One region of the Variovorax sp. CCNWLW186 genome, then DNA from elsewhere that is predicted to be linked to it. Evidence: riboswitches for the same ligand, from Rfam matches in the RefSeq annotation. Region 1 holds a riboswitch; the other holds the start of a gene.

Region 1 (7,078 bases):
GCCGCACGATCGCTTCGCAGCGCACGCGGTTCAAGTCGCGGTCGTAGCCATTGAGCTCGGCCGTGCCGGCAATGCGCAGGCGGTCGCCGGAGGCCGACGTATAGCGCGAGAACACCAGCTTGAACTCGTCGTCGGTCAGCGAAACCTGGTGCGCCTTCGTCGCGTCTTTGACTGGCAGCGTGACCGAATAGCCTTTGGCCGGATAGATCGGCAGGCGAATGCCCAGCGGCGCGGCATACAGCGGACTCAATGAGCCCATCGCAAGCACGAAGGCGTCGCCGCGAATGCGTTGGAAGCGGCCTTCGCTGTCGGTAGCTTCCACGTGGTCGATGCTGCCGCCCGCTTCGCGCAGCGCAGTCACCGTGTGGCTCATGAGGAACTTCACGCCGGCTGCTGTCGCAAGGCGTGCCATTTCGCGTGCGAAGAGGTTGGCGTCGCCGGATTCGTCTTCTGCCGTGTAAGTGGCGCCGGCCAATTGCGGACGGATGTGGGCCAGGGCGGGCTCGATCTTCACTGCCTCATCCGCGGAGATGACTTGCCGTTCGCAGCCGAGTGCGCGCATCTGCTCGGCGGGCGCAAGAGCGCTGTCGAACTCTTTCTGCGTCGTATAGAAGTGCAGGATGCCTTGCGTGCGCTGGTCGTAGGCGATGCCGGTGTCGCGCCGCAATTGCTGCAGCACTTCGCGGCTGTAGGTGCCCAGGCGCACGATCTGCTCGATGTTGTGCTTCGTGCGGCCGGGGGTGCATTCGCGCAGGAACTGCAAGCCCCAGAGCCATTGGCGCATGTCCGCGCGAATGCGAAAGAGCAGCGGGGCGTCTTCCTTGCCCAACCACTGCAGCACCTTGAGCGGTGCGCTCGGATTGGCCCAGGGTTCGGCATGGCTGACGGAGATCTGCCCGCCGTTGGCAAAACTGGTCTCGGCGGCGGGGGTGGCCTGCCGGTCGATGACGGTTACTTCGTGGCCGAGTTGCTGGAGGTAGTAAGCCGAGGTCACGCCGAGCAAGCCGGCGCCAAGAACGATCACGCGCATTTCAAGTACCTTTGAGGTTGAAGCGCTTGAACCGCGGGCGAGGTTGCTATCGAATAAATAGCAAGCAACCGGACGACCGCCGTCCAAGTTGCCGCTCCCCCTGTCCTCGGTACCTGAGAGATTCACCCGTTGCGCCCGCAACGGGTTTGCTCCTTCGGTGCATCACGCAAGGTGATGGCTCTCCAGACGGCGTGTCAGTTGGTGCAGTACATGCCACGAAACTCTTTGAAAGAACTTCAACGGTTTCGTTCGGCCGACCTGAGCGTTTATGGGAGTTTGCGCCTTCGGTGGAGTAGTAAAAAGAACTACTCGCTCTCCTGCATTAACGCCATTGTAGGCTGGGACCGCGAAGAGCCGACCATGGATTTTTGACAATTCGACCAATGGGATAATTGTCATTGATTCGAAACTTCGGGGAGACTCATGATCCTGGTAACCGGCGGCGCGGGCTTCATTGGCGCCAACTTCGTACTCGACTGGCTGGCGCAGAGCGACGAGCCCATCGTGAATCTCGACAAGCTGACCTATGCGGGCAACCTTGAGACGCTCGCCTCGCTCAAGGGCAACCCGAACCACATCTTCGTGCAGGGCGACATCGGCGACAGCGCTTTGGTCGATCGCCTGTTGGCCGAGCACAAGCCACGCGCTATCGTGAATTTTGCCGCGGAATCGCACGTGGATCGCTCTATCCATGGCCCCGAAGACTTCGTGCAAACCAACGTGCTCGGCACCTTTCGCCTGCTCGAGTCGGTGCGCGGCTACTGGAGCGCACTGCCGGCTGAGCAAAAGTCTGCCTTCCGCTTCCTTCACGTGTCGACTGACGAGGTCTACGGCTCACTTTCCAAGACCGATCCCGCCTTTACCGAAGAGAACAAGTACGAGCCCAACAGCCCCTACTCAGCCAGCAAGGCCGCCAGCGACCATCTCGTGCGCGCCTGGCACCACACCTACGGCCTGCCGGTGGTCACCACCAACTGCTCCAACAACTACGGGCCGTTCCACTTCCCCGAGAAGCTCATCCCCCTGATGATCGTCAACGCCCTGGCTGGCAAGCCCTTGCCGGTGTACGGCGACGGCATGCAGGTGCGCGACTGGCTCTATGTGAAGGACCACTGCAGCGCCATTCGCCGCGTGCTCGAGGCCGGCAAGCTCGGCGAGACGTACAACGTCGGTGGCTGGAACGAGAAGCCCAACATCGAGATCGTGAACACCGTGTGCGCGCTGCTCGACGAACTGCGCCCGCGCGCCGATGGCAAACCGTACAAGGAACAGATCAGCTACGTTACCGATCGCCCCGGCCACGACCGGCGCTACGCGATCGATGCACGCAAGCTGGAGCGTGAGCTGGGCTGGAAGCCCGCCGAAACCTTCGACACCGGCATCCGCAAGACCGTCGAGTGGTACCTCGCGAACGCCGAATGGGTGCGCAACGTGCAAAGCGGCGCGTACCGCGCATGGGTCGAGAAGCAATACGACGCCGCACCCGCGGCCAAGGCCACCGCATGAAGCTGCTGCTGCTGGGCAAGGGCGGACAGGTCGGCTGGGAGTTGCAGCGCAGCCTCGCGCCGCTGGGCGAACTGGTGGCGCTCGATTTCGACAGCACCGACTTCAACGCCGACTTCAGCCGTCCCGACCAGTTGGCCGAGACTGTGCTCAAGGTGCGGCCTGACGTGATCGTCAATGCCGCGGCTCACACGGCCGTGGACAAAGCCGAGAGCGAGCCCGACTTCGCGCGCAAGCTCAACGCCACTTCGCCCGGCGTGGTGGCCGAAGCCGCCGGGCAGATCGGTGCACTCATGGTGCATTACTCCACCGACTACGTGTTCGATGGCAGCGGCAGCAAGCCTTGGCAAGAAGACGATGCCACCGGCCCACTCAGTGTGTATGGCCGCACCAAGCTCGAAGGCGAACAGTTGGTGGCCAAGCACTGCGCCAAGCACCTGATCTTTCGCACCAGCTGGGTGTTTGCCGCGCGCGGCGGCAACTTCGCCAAGACCATGTTGCGGCTTGCCAAGGAGCGCGACAAGCTGACCGTCATCGACGACCAATTTGGCGCCCCGACAGGTGCCGAACTGCTGGCCGATGTCACGGCGCATGCGATTCGTGCCACTTTGCAAGACCCTTCCAAAGCCGGCCTGTATCACGCGGTGGCCGGCGGCGAGACCACCTGGTGCGGCTATGCACGCTTTGTGCTTGGGCAGGCGCGCCAAGCCGGCGTAGAGCTCAAGGCCGGCCCCGAACAGGTCGAAGCCGTACCCACGAGTGCCTTCCCCACGCCCGCTACGCGGCCGGCCAATTCGCGCCTCGATACGCGCAAGCTGCAATCCACCTTTGGCCTGGTGCTGCCGCACTGGCAACAAGGCGTCGCCCGCATGCTGCGCGAGACCCTTTAAACGCGCGTTGCCTAGTAAGCAGAGAAAGCAAGAAAGAAATACAACGATGACCACGAAGACCACGCAACGCAAGGGCATCATCCTGGCCGGCGGCTCGGGCACCCGGCTGCATCCCGCCACGCTCGCGCTCAGCAAACAGCTGTTGCCGGTGTACGACAAGCCGATGATCTATTACCCGCTCAGCACGCTGATGCTCGGCGGCATGCGCGACATCCTGATCATCAGCACGCCGCAGGACACCCCGCGCTTCCAGCAGCTGCTGGGCGACGGCAGCCAATGGGGCATCAACTTGCAGTACGCGGTGCAGCCCAGTCCCGACGGGCTCGCGCAGGCCTTCATCATCGGCGACAAGTTCGTCGGCAATTCGCCGAGCGCGCTGGTGCTGGGCGACAACATCTTCTATGGCCACGACTTTGCGCACCTGCTGGCCGATGCCGATGCGAAATCGGCGGGCGCCACGGTGTTCGCCTATCACGTGCACGACCCAGAGCGCTACGGCGTTGTGGCCTTTGATGCACAAGGCAAGGCCAGCAGCATCGAAGAAAAACCGGCCAAGCCCAAGAGCAGCTACGCCGTGACGGGCCTTTATTTCTACGACAACCAGGTCGTCGACATCGCCAAGGCCGTGAAGCCCAGCGCGCGCGGCGAGCTGGAAATTACCGCGGTCAACCAGGCCTACCTGGACCTCGATCAACTCAACGTGCAGATCATGCAGCGCGGCTATGCGTGGCTGGATACCGGCACGCACGAGAGCTTGCTCGAAGCAGGGCAGTTCATCGCAACGCTCGAGCATCGGCAGGGGCTGAAAATCGCGTGCCCTGAAGAGATCGCCTGGCGCAATGGGTTCATCGACCGGGAGCAGTTGGTAAAGCTCGCCGCGCCATTGCAGAAAAATGGCTACGGCAAATATCTGAATCATCTGCTGGCCGAGGAGGTGCGCTCATGAAGGCGACGCCAACCGCGATCCCCGACGTGCTCGTCATCGAACCCAAGGTGTTCGGTGATGCGCGCGGATTCTTCTACGAGAGCTTCAACAGCAAGGCTTTCGACGAGGCGGTCGGACGGCATATAGAGTTCGTGCAGGACAACCATTCGCGCTCTGCCAAAGGCGTGCTGCGGGGGCTGCATTATCAGATCCAGCAGCCGCAAGGAAAGCTGGTGCGTGTGGTGCGAGGCGCCGTGTTTGACGTGGCCGTGGATATTCGCAAGTCATCGCCGACCTTCGGTAAATGGGTGGGCGAGGAGCTCAGCGAGGACAACCACAGGCAGTTGTGGGTGCCTCCCGGTTTTGCGCACGGCTTTCTTGTTCTCAGCGACAGCGCGGATTTCCTCTACAAGACGACCGACTACTACGCGCCGGCGCATGAGCGATGCATTACATGGAACGACAAGGACATTGCTATCGCTTGGCCCAATATCGCGATTGAGCCAATGCTCTCATCGAAGGATGCCGCGGGAACGGCACTGCATCAGGCCGAGATATTCGCTGCGTAATGCAGCGTACGACATTAGTAGGTGGCCGCTGGGACGGCCACACGTCGGATGCAACTGAACACGTGCGATATCCACGAAAACGAATGAGAGATTATGTCTGAGCTTGATTTCAGTGCTGCGCTGGGAAATATTGATATTGCACCCCAGCCGAGCGCTTGGTTGGGCCATATTCCCTTTGGAACATGGATCGTCGAAGTGGTTAGGCCGCGCGTGCTGGTGGAGCTTGGTACGCACTACGGGCACTCTTACTTTTCGTTCTGCCAAGCAGTGGAGCGCGCGCGACTGGACGCCAAGTGCTACGCGATTGACCTCTGGCAAGGCGATGAACACGCTGGCCTCTATGGTGAAGAAGTCTTTGCGCATGTTCAGTCGAGAAATGTCCAGTTCGACAGCTTTTCGCGCTTGTTGCGCATGACGTTCGATGAGGCCATTAGCTATTTCTCGGACGGAAGTATCGATCTATTGCATATCGATGGGCTTCACACATACGAGGCCGTAAAGCACGATTTCGAATCGTGGAAGCCTAAGCTTACGCAACAATCGATCGTGCTCTTTCATGACATCAACGTTCGCGAGCGAGGTTTCGGCGTGTGGCGTCTGTGGGAAGAGTTGTCGAGCGCTTATCCGACGGTCGAATTCATGCACTCGCACGGACTTGGCGTTTTGTTTTATGGTGCTGATCAAAGCCCAGCGGCATTGTCGCTGTTGCGGTCCTTTGGTACACAGAAAGGCCGTGCGTACATCACAAGATTATTCGGTGCATTGGGCCACATGATCGAAGTTGATCGAAAGATCGCCGACATGTCCGTCGTATTGAGCGAGCAGGCTGAAACTGCCACCGCCGGCGAGAAGCGCGTTGGCGAACTGTTAATGCAGAACGCTGAGATCGTGGCTCGACTCAAAGCGAAAGAAGCCGAACTCAATGCTAATGAGGATCGCATTTCGGATATGTATAGGCGTCTCAGCCACCTTGAGAGCCAACATGAGGTGCTACGAGCGGCGCGCGCGAAATCCGAAGAAGAGCGAGTGAGCAGTCAATCGCAACTTGCTCAAGCGTTGCAACGAGAGGCCATGCTGGACGCGGCGTTGCGAGAGGTTTTGGCATCGACGAGTTGGAAGGTATCCCGTCCGGTCCGCTGGGCAGGCGCCCGGCTCGCAAATTTGCGTACAGTTAAAAGACTCTTTTCGCCTGCGAGCAAGGCTGCAGGAGGGCGAATGCGTTTGATGCGGACCGCAGGCAAGATCGTAGCGCAAGAGGGAATTTCAGGATTGAAGCGGCGCATAGTCGCCTTTGACCAGTCCGGTTTCGCTGCACATCTACATGCGGAACCGGCGTTGGAACGGCGTCAGACGCAGTACACCTTAAACCAACATTGCGCCACAGTAGACGTAATCGTCTGCGTGCATAACGCGCTATCGGACGTCAAGAATTGTCTTAGTTCGGTAGTCGCTCATACGTTGCCACCATATCGCATTATTGTGGTTGACGATGGCAGCGCTGAAGATACTAAGAATTATCTTGCCGATTTCATCAGGGACCAAGATGGGATATTGATACGCCATGAGGTTGCCCAAGGATACACTCTCGCAGCCAATGCAGGTTTGCGGGCGTCAAGTGGAGAATTCGTAGTTCTGCTGAATAGTGACACTGTCGTTTCTGCCCAATGGCTTGACAGAATGGTTGAGTGCGCAAATTCCGATCCGCGAATTGGTGTGGTGGGGCCTCTAAGTAATACGGCATCCTGGCAGTCTGTCCCTCGGATTTTCGATAACGATGGCGATTGGTCATCCAATCCTTTGCCAACTGGGATGACGATAGCTGCGATGGCGCAACGTGTTGCTATGGCCTCGCGCCGGTCCTATCCGCGGGTGGGGTTTCTCAATGGATTCTGTCTTCTGATTCGTCGCGAGCATTTATCGGACGTTGGCCTTTTTGATGAGGAGAACTTCGGGAAGGGCTATGGCGAAGAAAATGATCTTTGCGTCAGAGCGTTCCTGAAGGGGTGGCAACTGGCCGTCGCCGACGACGTGTATGTGTTTCATGCGCAATCCAAGAGCTATTCCACCGAGCGCAGGATGAAACTTGTGCAGATAGCAGACGAGAATTTGCATCGGAAGCACACCAGCGCTCCGATCATGAGTCAGCTGGAAATCACGCGGT
Region 2 (7,078 bases), on a different contig from region 1:
CGCAGCGTGCGCCTGATGACCGTGAGCGTGCGCCCCGGCAAGCCCAACGGCGCGGCATCGGGCTTTTTCAGCGGCATGATCCGCGAGCCGCTCGCGGGCATTCGCGCCGCCTGCCCGGTGCCTGACGAAACACCCGTGGCCATCGCGTCGCCGGCCCGCACCGTCGAAGGCATCATCCGGGCGGCGGAGGCAAGCGACGCCGACTGGGGCCCGCGCACCGCACTGAACCTGCCTTCGCTTTCCACCACGGTGGGTGAAATGGCGGCCGCGCTCGAACGCGTGGCCGGCAAGGCAGCCACCGCCCTGCTCGACCGCACACCCGATCCGGCCATCCAGCGCATCGTGAAAACCTGGCCCGGACGCATCGAAACCGCCCGCGCCAAACGCCTGGGGCTTTCGGCGGACGCCGATTTCGAAGTAGTTATTCGTGACTACGTCCGTGAAAATCCCGACGCGGTGAAGCTCCCTGTTACGGCATAGTCGGCGGCTGCCCGCGGAGTTCTCTTGGTTCCCGCCTTTTCTTCGCGACTTCTTTTCTCTGGAGACAACACAATGAAATTGACCCGACTGGCCGCCGGCCTGGTTCTGGGCATGGGCATGGCGTGCGCCGCCTTCGCGCAGACCACCATGAAGATCAGCATTTCGACCGCGCAGAACTCGCACCAGGGCGTGGCGATCGACGTCTTTGCCAAGGAAGTCGAAAAGCGCACCGGGGGCCGCTACAAGGTTCAGACCTTCTACAACGGCTCATTGGGCGGCGAGCGCGAGTCGATCGAGGCCGTGCAGCTGGGCACCCAGGAACTGGCGCTCTCCTCCACCGGGCCGGTGCCCAATTTCGTGCCGGAGACCAAGATCCTTGACGTGCCGTTCCTGTTCCGCGACAAGGCCCACGCGCGCGCCGTGCTCGACAGCCCCATCGGCCAGGACCTGCTGACCAAGTTCGACGCCAAGGGCTTCAAGGCGCTGGCATGGGCCGAGAACGGCTTCCGCCACATGACCAACAGCAAGCGCGACGTGAAGGCGCCGGAAGACCTCAAGGGCCTGAAGATGCGCACCATGGAAAACCCGGTGCACATTGCGGCCTACAAGACCTTCGGCATCGTCACCACGCCCATGGCTTTCCCCGAAGTGTTCACCGCCTTGCAGCAGGGTACGGTCGACGGCCAGGAAAACCCGCTGTCGGTCATCATCGCGGCCAAGTTCGACCAGGTGCAAAAGCACCTGTCGCTTACCGGGCACGTCTACTCGCCTTGCATCTTCGTGATGAACAAGGCAGCGTTCGACAAGCTGAGCGCGGCCGACAAGCAGGCCTTCCTCGAGGCCGCCAAGGAAGGCACCAAGGCCAACCGCGCGCGCGTGGACGAAGACGATGCCAAGGGCGTGGCCGACCTGCGCGCCAAGGGCATGACCGTGATCGACAACGTCGACAAGACCAAGTTCGTCGCCGCGCTGGCGCCGGTGAATGCCCAGTTCGAAAAGGACTTCGGCAAGGCCAACCTCGACAAGATCCGCGACTTCAAGTGATTTTCATGATGCTATCTTTTAGATAGCATCGGGCGCCCGCTCAGTTCCATCTGGCGGGCTTTTTTGTTTTCAACATCACGACTGCAGATGAAAGAAAAATTTCTCGGCATCGAGCGCTGGACCACCGGCTTCTCGATGATTGCCGCCTGCGTGATGCTGGTCATCGCCTCGGGGTTGGGCGTGTTCCAGATCGTCACGCGCTTCGTGCTCGAGCAACCGGCCGAATGGAGCGAGATCCTGATCCGCATGAGCCTGATCTGGATGGTGTTCCTCGGCATTCCGATGGCATTCCGGCAAGGCGCGATGGTGAGCGTGGACGTGCTCTACCGCTGGAGCCCGCCGCGCGTCAAGCGCGTGCTAGACGCCGCGGTCAGCATCGCGGCACTGGCGCTGATGCTGGTCATTCTGTGGTGGGGCTGGGATTACGCCATGCGCGGGCGCGTGCAATCGATGGCCGGGCTCGAAAGCGTGTCGATGATGTGGTCGTACCTGGCGCTGCCGGTCGGTTCCGTTTTTTGCCTGTTCGGCATCGTTGGTAATTTTCTCGATCCCAAGCGGCTCGAACTGGAGACCGCGCAATGACCCCCGTGATGGTTGCAACGATGGTGCTGTGTTTTGCACTGTCGGTTTCAGTGGCGGTGTCCATCGGGCTCGCATCGATCCTGGGTATCCAGGTGGCCAACGTGAACATGCTCATCTCCGTGAAGGAGATGTTCAATTCGATCAACAAGTTTCCGCTGGCGGCCATTCCGTTCTTCATCCTGGCCGGCAACCTGATGGAAACCGGCGGCATCTCGCGCCGGCTGGTCGAATTTGCCAAGAGCATCGTAGGCGGCGTGCAGGGCGGCTTGCCCATGACCTGCGTGCTCACCTGCATGATCTTTGCGGCGGTGTCGGGCTCTTCGGTGGCCACCACCTTTGCCATCGGCGCCATCCTGATTCCGGCGCTCATCAAGCACGGCTACCCCACCGCGTACGCGGCGGCGCTTCAGGCCACCAGCGCCGAGCTGGGCGTGATCATTCCGCCTTCCATTCCGATGATTCTGTACGGCGTGAGCGCCGAAGTGTCCATCGGCGAGCTGTTCATTGCGGGCTTCGGCCCCGGCATTCTCATCAGCCTGGCGCTGATGCTGTTCGTCTGGGTGTATTGCAAGTGGAAGGGCTGGGGCAAGAACGACGGCGACGGCCGCATGTCCTTCGGCAAGGCGACCTGGCAGGCCGGCTGGGCACTGCTGATGCCGGTGATCATCCTGGGCGGCATCTACGGCGGCATCTTTACCCCCACCGAGGCTTCGGCGGTGGCGGTGTTCTATGCGCTGGTGGTCGGCATGGTGATCTACCGGGAGATCAAGCTCAAGGACCTGTACCTCATCCTGCGCAAGTCGGTGCTGTCGTCGGCGGTGATCATGTTCATCATCGCCAACGCGGGCCTGTTCGCCTTCCTGATCACGCGCGCGGGCGTGCCCGACGCCATTGGCCATTGGCTGCAGGAGGTGCTGAAGTCGCCGACCATGTTCCTTTTGGGCGTGAACGCTGCGCTCTTCGTCATCGGCATGTTCATCGAGACCAGCGCGGCCATCATCGTGCTCGCGCCCATCCTGGCGCCTGTGGCGGTGCATTTCGGCGTCGACCCGGTGCACTTCGGGCTCATCATGGTGGTGAACCTCGCGCTCGGCATGATCACCCCGCCCTTCGGCGTGAACCTGTTCGCGGCGTGCACGGTGGCCCGCATCTCGCTCGACCGGATCGTGAAGTACCTCATTCCCTTCGTGCTGGTGATCCTGGCCTGCCTGATGGTGATTACCTACGTGCCGTGGATATCGCTCGCGCTGCGCGACCTGGTGTACGCCAAGTAGCAGGCGACGGGAAAACCAGATTTAAAAAGGGCAGCCTTCGCGGGCTGCCCTTTTTTATGCGGCAAATGCCCCTGTAAGGAAAACGTTTCACAAAGATGTCACCAGCCCCAACGATGCTGCAGCCTTCGATTCCGAAAGCTGTGGCGCCATGTTTCCCACCAAGACCGACAAGGCACGCGACGAACTGCAAGGCGGGCAGCGCACGCTCAGCCAGCGCGAGCGCGCGTTGCTGCTGATGGCCGACGGCCGGCGTTCGCTGACCGACTTCAGCCCACTGTTCGCAAGCCGCGACGAAGCCGAACAGACGCTGCGGGCGCTCATGAACCGTGGGTACCTGCACGACGCGCAGGTCGCCGAGCCCAAAGCCGCCCTACCCGTTTCGGCGGGCCCGGCACACACGCCGATTCCGGCTCCTGCGGCGGAGCCCATCCGTGTAGAGACCTCGACCGACAACTTCGACGGCAAACGTTCCCTGGCCACCACGCGCATGTTCCTGTTCGACATCTGCGAGCGCATGTTCGTGCGGCGCGATCCCAAGTTTGCGCTGCAGATGCGCGATGCGCTACGCGAAGCCCGCGACCGCGACGCCATGCTGACGATTGCCGCGCTGATGCTCAATGAAGTCGAGAAAGCCGCAGGCGCCGAGCGGGCCGAATCGCTGCGCGAGCGTATCGAAAGGTTGCTGCCGCCCGCTTCGGAAACCGTGCACTGAGGCCTTCCGCGATCCACTACACTTCAAAGGGTCAGGAGAGAGCTTCGCCACGCGAGGCCGCCGAAGGCGCAGGGGTTTCCCGAACGCTCAGGCAAAAGGACTGACAAGGCGCTGGCGCATGCCGGCGTTTCCTTGCTGGAGAGAGGCCGTTGCATCTTGACGATGCGGCGGCCCACCGAAGGAGCAAACCCCGATCGTGGGGCGAATCTCTCAGGTAAAGCGGACAGCAGGGGTGGCCCATGGCTTGCGCCATGGAATTCGACTGCCCCTTTGGAGTGCCCCGTGGCCGCTTCCGCTTCATCATCATCCGACGCCCCATTGCTCAAGACGCCCCTGCACGACCTGCATGTGGAACTGGGTGCCCGCATGGTGCCGTTTGCCGGCTATTCCATGCCCGTGCAATACCCGGCCGGCCTCATGGCCGAGCACAAGCACACGCGCGACGCGGCCGGCCTGTTCGACATTTCCCACATGGGCCAGCTGCGCCTGGTGGGGCCCGATGCCGCCGCCGCATTCGAGACCCTCATGCCGGTCGACGTGATCGACCTGGCGCCCGGCAAGCAGCGCTACGGGCTGCTGCTGAACGACGAAGGCGGCATCCTCGACGACCTGATGTTCTTCAACGAAGGGCACGGCTCGATCTTCGTGATCGTGAACGGCGCCTGCAAGGTGGCCGACCTCGCCCATATCCAGCAGAAGATCGGCGCCCGCTGCGACGTGCAGCCCATGCCCGACCATGCGCTGCTCGCGCTGCAGGGCCCGCAGGCCGCCACGGTGCTGGCCCGCTTGTCGCCCGGCATCGAGCGCTTTGTGTTCATGACCGGCGGCGCGGTGCAGATCGGCGGCATTCCGGCCTTTGCCACGCGCAGCGGCTACACGGGCGAAGACGGCTTCGAGATTTCGGTGGCCGGCAAGGATGCCGACGCCCTCGCCCGCTTGCTGCTGGCGCAGCCCGAGGTCAAGCCCATCGGCCTGGGCGCGCGCAATTCGCTACGGCTCGAAGCCGGGCTCTGCCTGTACGGCAACGACATCGACACCACCACCACGCCAGTCGAGGCCTCGCTCAACTGGGCGATCCAGAAGGTGCGCCGCACGGGCGGCGCGCGCGAAGGCGGCTTTCCGGGTGCGGCCAAGGTGCTGGCGCAACTGGCCGCCGCTACGGCCGGCGCCGCGGGCCGCACCGACCACGACACCCTGAAGCGCAAGCGCGTCGGCCTTGTGGCGCTGGAACGCGTTCCGGTACGCGACGGCACGCTCCTGCAATCTTTCGAAGGCCGGGACATCGGCATTGTGACCAGCGGCCTGCTCGGCCCGACGGCCGATCGCCCGGTTGCCATGGGCTACGTGGCCACCGCGTTTTCAGAGCCTGGCACGCGCGTGCAGGCGATCGTGCGCGGCAAGCCGGTGCCGATGGAAGTCTCGACCCTGCCTTTCGTGCCGACGCGCTACTACCGCGGCTAGGCTCTGCGCTGCCTGAATCAGATCATTTTTTCCACGAGGAGTTTTTCACCATGAGCATCAAGTACACCAAGGACCACGAATGGGTCTCGGCCGAAGGCGACGCAGCCACTGTCGGCATTACCGTGCACGCGCAGGATGCGCTGGGCGACGTGGTCTTTGTCGATCTGCCTGAAGTGGGCAAGACCTTTGCGCAAGGTGAAGTGGCCGGTGTCGTCGAATCGGTCAAGGCCGCGGCCGATGTGTTCATGCCCGTGTCGGGCGAGATCACCGAAGTGAACGAAGCCCTGCGCGCCGATCCCTCGCTCGCCAACACCGACCCGCTGGCCGCCGGCTGGTTCTTCAAGGTCAAGCTCAGCGAGCCGTCGCAACTCGACGCGCTGCTCGACGCCGCCAGCTACGACAAGTTCGCCGCCGAATCCTGATCCGCCGGGTTCTTCAGCCGCCCTTCCTCATTCCCCGAGCCTTTACCGCCATGCCGATTCCCGCCCAGCCTTCCCTGCAACAACTAGAGAACGCCGAAGAATTTCTCGCCCGCCACATCGGCATCGATGCGGAAGACGAGGCGCGCATGCTGCCGGTGATCGGCTCGGAAACGCGGGCGGAGCTCATCGACGGCATCGTGCCCGCGGCCATTCGACGCGCCAGGCCGATGCGGCTGCCCGCGCCGGTGACCGAGGCGGACGCGCTGGCCGAACTGAAGGCCATTGCGGCGAAGAACAAGGTGTTCAAGAGCTTCATCGGCCAGGGCTACTACGGCACGCACACGCCGGGCGTGATCTTGCGCAACGTGCTCGAGAACCCCGCCTGGTACACCGCCTACACGCCCTACCAGGCCGAGATTTCGCAGGGCCGCATGGAAGCGCTGCTCAACTTCCAGACCATGGTGTGCGACCTGACGGGCATGGCCATTGCCAACGCCTCGATGCTCGACGAAGCCACGGCCGCCGCCGAGGCGATGACGCTCGCCAAGCGCAGCGTGAAGAGCAAGAGCAACGTGTTCCTGGTGTCGGGCGACTGCCACCCGCAGACCATCGAGGTCATCAAGACGCGCGCCGCGCCGCTGGGCATCGAGGTGAAAGTGAGCACCGTGTCGGAGACGCTGCCGCACTTGATGGCGAGCTGCGAATTCTTCGGCGTGCTCGCGCAGTACCCCGCCACCACCGGCCACGTGCATGACCTGCGCCCGCTCGCGGGCCATGCGCACCAGTGCGACGCCGCCTTCTGCGTGGCGGCCGACCTGCTCGCGCTCACCCTGCTCGCGCCGCCGGGCGAATGGGACGCGGACATCGTCTGCGGCACCACGCAGCGCTTCGGCATGCCGCTGTGCAACGGCGGCCCGCACGCCGCCTACCTGGCCTGCCGCGACGAATTCAAGCGCTCGCTGCCGGGCCGTCTCGTCGGCGTGAGCGTCGACACGCACGGCCAACCCGCCTACCGCCTCGCGCTGCAAACGCGCGAGCAGCACATTCGCCGTGAGAAGGCCACTTCGAACATCTGCACCGCGCAGGTGCTGCCGGCCGTTGTG

The links. Region 1 has a riboswitch for glycine ahead of V9K97_RS24695 (D-amino acid dehydrogenase). Riboswitches for the same ligand answer to the same signal wherever they lie in the genome.
Region 2: another riboswitch for glycine. It lies ahead of gcvT (glycine cleavage system aminomethyltransferase GcvT); the one in region 1 lies ahead of V9K97_RS24695 (D-amino acid dehydrogenase).

The regions. Positions count from the first base shown of each region.
Region 1 covers NZ_JBBCBO010000029.1:12,102-19,179, forward strand. The annotation lists gene V9K97_RS24695 (D-amino acid dehydrogenase) at 1-1,030, opposite strand, end outside; glycine riboswitch at 1,121-1,226, opposite strand; glycine riboswitch at 1,261-1,360, opposite strand; gene rfbB (dTDP-glucose 4,6-dehydratase) at 1,454-2,536, shown strand; gene rfbD (dTDP-4-dehydrorhamnose reductase) at 2,533-3,423, shown strand; gene rfbA (glucose-1-phosphate thymidylyltransferase RfbA) at 3,470-4,369, shown strand; gene rfbC (dTDP-4-dehydrorhamnose 3,5-epimerase) at 4,366-4,917, shown strand; gene V9K97_RS24720 (class I SAM-dependent methyltransferase) at 5,011-7,078, shown strand, end outside.
Region 2 covers NZ_JBBCBO010000006.1:15,344-22,421, reverse strand. The annotation lists gene denD (D-erythronate dehydrogenase) at 1-480, shown strand, start outside; gene V9K97_RS09320 (TRAP transporter substrate-binding protein) at 553-1,524, shown strand; gene V9K97_RS09315 (TRAP transporter small permease) at 1,612-2,106, shown strand; gene V9K97_RS09310 (TRAP transporter large permease) at 2,103-3,380, shown strand; gene V9K97_RS09305 (hypothetical protein) at 3,529-4,092, shown strand; glycine riboswitch at 4,115-4,205, shown strand; glycine riboswitch at 4,218-4,329, shown strand; gene gcvT (glycine cleavage system aminomethyltransferase GcvT) at 4,375-5,553, shown strand; gene gcvH (glycine cleavage system protein GcvH) at 5,604-5,975, shown strand; gene gcvP (aminomethyl-transferring glycine dehydrogenase) at 6,026-7,078, shown strand, end outside.